Regions from separate parts of the Lysobacter tyrosinilyticus genome, predicted to be linked through region 1. Evidence: predicted binding sites of a transcription regulator. Region 1 holds the regulator's gene; the other holds the start of a gene.
The links. The regulator HrcA, encoded in region 1, represses chaperone genes, less so after heat shock. The targets are predictions, from matches to a motif close to TTNGCACTCNNNNNNNNNGAGTGCNAA.
Positions count from the first base shown of each region.

Region 2: rpoH (RNA polymerase sigma factor RpoH) is a predicted target of HrcA. The motif match lies at 1,123-1,149, and genes of this name have one in related genera.

Region 1 covers NZ_BAAGXN010000003.1:180,650-183,042, forward strand. The annotation lists gene grpE (nucleotide exchange factor GrpE) at 125-637, opposite strand; gene hrcA (heat-inducible transcriptional repressor HrcA) at 755-1,813, opposite strand; gene recN (DNA repair protein RecN) at 1,939-2,393, shown strand, end outside.
Region 2 covers NZ_BAAGXN010000001.1:562,511-564,903, reverse strand. The annotation lists gene ACYVGK_RS02370 (NAD(P)/FAD-dependent oxidoreductase) at 1-126, shown strand, start outside; gene rpoH (RNA polymerase sigma factor RpoH) at 237-1,112, opposite strand; gene ACYVGK_RS02360 (RNA polymerase sigma factor) at 1,304-1,891, shown strand; gene ACYVGK_RS02355 (hypothetical protein) at 1,888-2,388, shown strand.

The DNA of each region.
Region 1 (2,393 bases):
GTCGTCACCGCTGATGTGCGTTATCTGGGGTTGGGGAATCGCCGGTTCAAGCGTCTTCCAGAACAACCCCTGACTCGATGCCCCAACGCGCTGCGGCGCGTTCGAGCGTGCCGTGGGCCAACTCTTACGACTGCGCGATGGTGACCAGCGCAGGACGCAGCAGGCGCTCGTTCAAGAGCCAGCCCTTCTGGTAAACCTGCACGACATGGCCCGGGGCATGTCCCTCGACGTCGACCATGCTCATGGCCTGGTGGTGGTCGGGATTGAACGGCTGGCCGACCGGATCCACGGCCACGAGGCCGTTGTCGGTGGCGACCTTCAGCAGCTGTTTCAGGGTCAGCTCCATGCCTTCGCGTAGGTGCTGCGCGGTGTCGGACTTAACGGACAGGCCGGCTTCGAGGCTGTCGAACACCGGAAGGAGTTCACCCAGCAGCCGCTCGTTGGCGAACTTGCGAGCCATCTCGATATCTCGGGTCAGGCGCCGGCGCGCGTTTTCGAGCTCGGCGCGTTCGCGCAGCGAGTCATCGCGCAGCCTGGCCAGCTCGGCCTGGGCGGCTTCCAGATCGGCCGCGAGGTTCTTGAAATCGTCGTTCACGGCCGGCTGGGCCGTTTCTTCCTGCTGGGATTCGGTCGTCATCGTTCTGGGTGCTGTCCTTGCGCGGTGTGCGCACTAGGCAGCTATGGGGCCCGGGTCCACGGGTTTCAACAGGGCGCGGGATCTGACCGGTGCTCGGGAGGGAGTCCCCGTCGCGGCTCAGCTTCCGGACGGATCGGCGTGGATCGCCGCCCCCAACGCCTCTGCCGCCGCCTGCACCACGGGGATCACGCGCTCATAGGCCATGCGGCTGGGACCGATCACCCCCAGCACGCCCAGCACCTGCCCGCCCGATCCATAGGGCGCCGTCACCAGCGACATGCCCTCCATTGGTGCGAGGCCGGTCTCCTCGCCGATAAAGATGCGCACGCCCGGAGCGCGCACGGTGCGCTCCAGCAGTTGCAGGATCTCGCGCTTACGGGCGAAGGCTTCGAACAGTTCGCGCAGCCGGTCCAGGTCGGCCAGCTCCTGCACGCCCATCAACCGGGTCTGTCCGGCCAGGACCATGTCGTCATGGCTAGGCGCGAGTACCTGCTCGGCCAGCTCGACCGACTGGCTGAGCAGCGTTTCCATTTCATCGCGCGCCATGCGCAGCTCGTGCAGCAGATGCGCGCGCATGTCGGGCAAGGTCCGGCCGGCGAAGTGGGTATTGAGATAGTTGGCGACCCGCTCTAGCTCGCCGGCATCGTAGGGCCGCCGGGTCTGGATGATCCGGTTCTGCACCTCGTTGTCGGCGAACACCAGGATCGCCAGCACACGCTGCCCTTCCACCGGCACGAACTCGATCCGGCGGAAGGCGAATTGTTCGCGGCGCGGCACGCTGACCACACCGACGAAGTGGGTCATCGCAGAGACCAGCTCCGAAGCGCTGCCCAGCAGGGCATGCGTACCCGACCCGGCCGGCAGCTCATTGCGCAGCCGCGCCACTTCGCCCTCCGGCAACGGCCGCACCTGCAGCAGCGAATCCACGAACAGGCGATAGCCCTGTGCAGTAGGAATGCGCCCGGCGGAGGTGTGCGGCGCACTCAGCAGGCCGACTTCTTCAAGGTCCGACAGGATGTTACGAATGGTCGCCGCGCTGACGTCCAGACCGGCATGCCGGGCCAGCGTCTGCGACCCCACCGGTTCGCCGCTCTGGATATACCGCCCGATCAGCGTGCGCAGCAATTGGCGCGCACGCGGGTCCAGGCTGGTGAAGTCGGCGGGATGGCGGCTCATGAGGGCGATATAGAGCCGCTGGAGGGCCCACGCAAGCGTCCAGCCGTGATCCGTTTCATTTTGTGAGACGCGCGGCGGCTACAGATGGCGAGTTGCGCAACCCGCGCCCCTTACAATCCCGCCCCATGCTCGCCCATCTCGCCATCAAAGATTTCGCCGTCGTCCGCAGCGCCGAACTCGATTTCGGCCGCGGCCTTACCGTCATTTCCGGCGAGACCGGCGCCGGCAAGTCGCTGCTGGTGGACGCACTGGGCCTGCTATCCGGCCTGCGCGCCGACAGCGGCGTGGTCCGCCACGGTGCCGAGCGCGCCGAGCTCACCGCCGAATTCGCGCTCGACGATGCCTCCCCGGCCCTGGCCTGGCTGCGCGGGAACGAACTCGACGAAGGCGATGGCGACCTCAGTTGCCAGATCCGGCGCGTGATCCGCGCCGACGGTGGTTCGCGCACCTGGATCAACGGCCGTCCCGCGACGGTCACCCAACTGGCCGAACTGGCCGGCCTGCTGGTCGAGATCCACGGCCAGCACGAACACCAGGCCCTGCTCGCCCGATCCAGCCAGCTCGCCCTGCTCGATGCTTA
Region 2 (2,393 bases), on a different contig from region 1:
TTCATCCACATCTTCTTCCTGATCGGCTTCCGCAATCGCCTGATCGTGTTGATCAACTGGGCATGGGCGTACTGGAGCTATCAGCGCCATGCGCGGATCATCTTCAACGTCGGCAAGGACGACTGAGCGTGGCTGGCGGGCATCCTGAAGCCGCCAAACCGTAGCGGCAGTAGTGCGCGCAAACGCAAACGGCCCGGTTTCCCGGGCCGTTTGTTTGATCTTGTTAGCTGAGCCGATCAGGCAACGAACAAGGCCTTCATCTTCTTCAGCGCGTTCGCCTCGATCTGCCGGATGCGCTCGGCGCTGACGCCGTATTCGTCGGCCAGTTCCTGCAGCGTGATCTTGCTGTCTGCATCCAGCCAGCGACGCTTGATGATGTCGCGCGAACGGGCGTCGAGGTTGGCCATGCCTTCGCGCAGCAGCTCGAGCTGGTTGTCCTCGCCATCGGCGCGTTCGTAGGCCTGGGCCGGATCTTCGGCGTCGGCGCGCAGGTAGGCGGCCGGCGACGGCGGCGCGTGTTCGTCGTCCTCGTCGGCGGGCGCATCGAAGCCGATATCGCGACCGGACAGGCGCGATTCCATCTCCAGCACTTCGCGCTCGGAGACGTTGAGGTCGGCGGCGACGGCGCGCACTTCCTCGGCGTTCATCCAGCCCAGGCGGGTCTTGGACTTGCGCAGGTTGAAGAACAGCTTGCGCTGCGCCTTGGTCGTGGCGACCTTCACAATGCGCCAGTTCTTGAGGATGAACTCATGCATCTCGGCGCGGATCCAGTGCACCGCGAAGGACACCAGGCGCACGCCCTGTTCCGGGTCGAAGCGCTTCACCGCCTTCATCAGGCCGATGTTGCCTTCCTGGATCAGGTCGCCCATCTGCAGGCCGTAGCCGTTGTAGCCACGGGCGACGTGGACGACGAAGCGCAGGTGCGAGTGCACCAGGTCGCGGGCGGCATCCAGGTCCTCGCTGTCGCGGAAGCGGCGGGCCAGGGCCTGTTCGTCTTCGGCGGTGAGTACCGGGATCTGGTGCACGGCGCCGATGTACGACTCAAGCGAGCCGAGCGCGCTCGGAATCGGCAGGTTGTTGGCGACGAGGGCGGTAGACGGGTTCTGGGTCATGGGCAGGATCTTAGCAGTCGGGGTATGGGACTGCTAAAGGGGGTGGGAGTTCCGATGCGTTGCATTTATGGAACGTGGCAGAACCCCTGTGATGGGGCCGCCCAGACGCCACCCAAGCCCTGCCATTAGTACTGCCCACCGGCCCAAAGACACATTTAAACGCCCCCCGCCGCCCCCGCATCTGTATGGCTATGCTCACCGCCGTCATGCCCCTCCACACCGACAGCAGCCCCGACACCGCGGCCGAGGACGAACGCGCCCTGGTCGGCGCCGCCGCCCGCGGCGAGGTGGCGGCCTTCGAAGCCCTGTACCGGCGCCATGTCGGGCGGATCCACGGGGTGATCAGCCGGCTGGTCGGCGGCCAGGGATCCCGGGCCGAGGACCTGACCCAGGACGCCTTCGTCCGCGCCTGGCAGGCCCTGCCGGCGTTCCGCTTCGAATCCGCCTTCGCCACCTGGTTGCACCGGCTGGCGGTCAATACCGCCCTGATGGACCTGCGCAGCCGCAAGAGCCGGCCGCAGGACGAAGGCGACGAGGATGCCTTCGACAGCCTGGGGGTCCTGGATTCCGCCGGCCATTCCACCGCTCTGAGCATGGACCTGGAGCGCGCCGTCGCCAGCCTGCCGCCGCGCGCCCGCGCCGTGCTGGTGCTGTACGACGTGGAAGGCTGGCAGCACGAGGAAATCGCCGCCGAACTCGGCATGGCCGTCGGCAGCTCGAAAGCGCAATTGCACCGCGCCCGCCATCTGTTGCGGACCCGGTTGGAGGCACACGCATGAATACCAACGACAACCACGACTTCCCCGACGCCCTACGCTGGCAGCTGCGCGCCCTGCGCCAGGACACTGCGCCCGCGCACGATCTCTGGCCCGGCATCGCCGCGCGCCTGACGCCGCAGGCCGTGCCCGTTCGCCCGTTCGCCCGTCAGTGGCTGCGATCGGTCGCGCTGGCCGCCAGCCTGGTGCTGGTGGTGGGCTCGGTGGGCTGGTTCGCCCGCACCTCCATGCCGACCGCCACTTCGGAGGCTCCGGCCTCCGGGCCCACGCTGGTGCAGCGCGAAGCCGACGGCCTGACCCGCCAGTACCAGGCCGCGTTGCAGGAAATGCAGGCCCCGATGCCGGCGAGCCTGCAGCCCACAGTTGATGCGCTGGATCGCGATGTCGCCCTGATCCATGCCGCGCTCGAGCGCGATCCCGATTCCGTGCTTCTGCTCGAGCAACTGCGCCGCACCTATGCCCATCGCCTCGCGCTGGTCCAGCGCGTGGCTTACACCTGATTCGC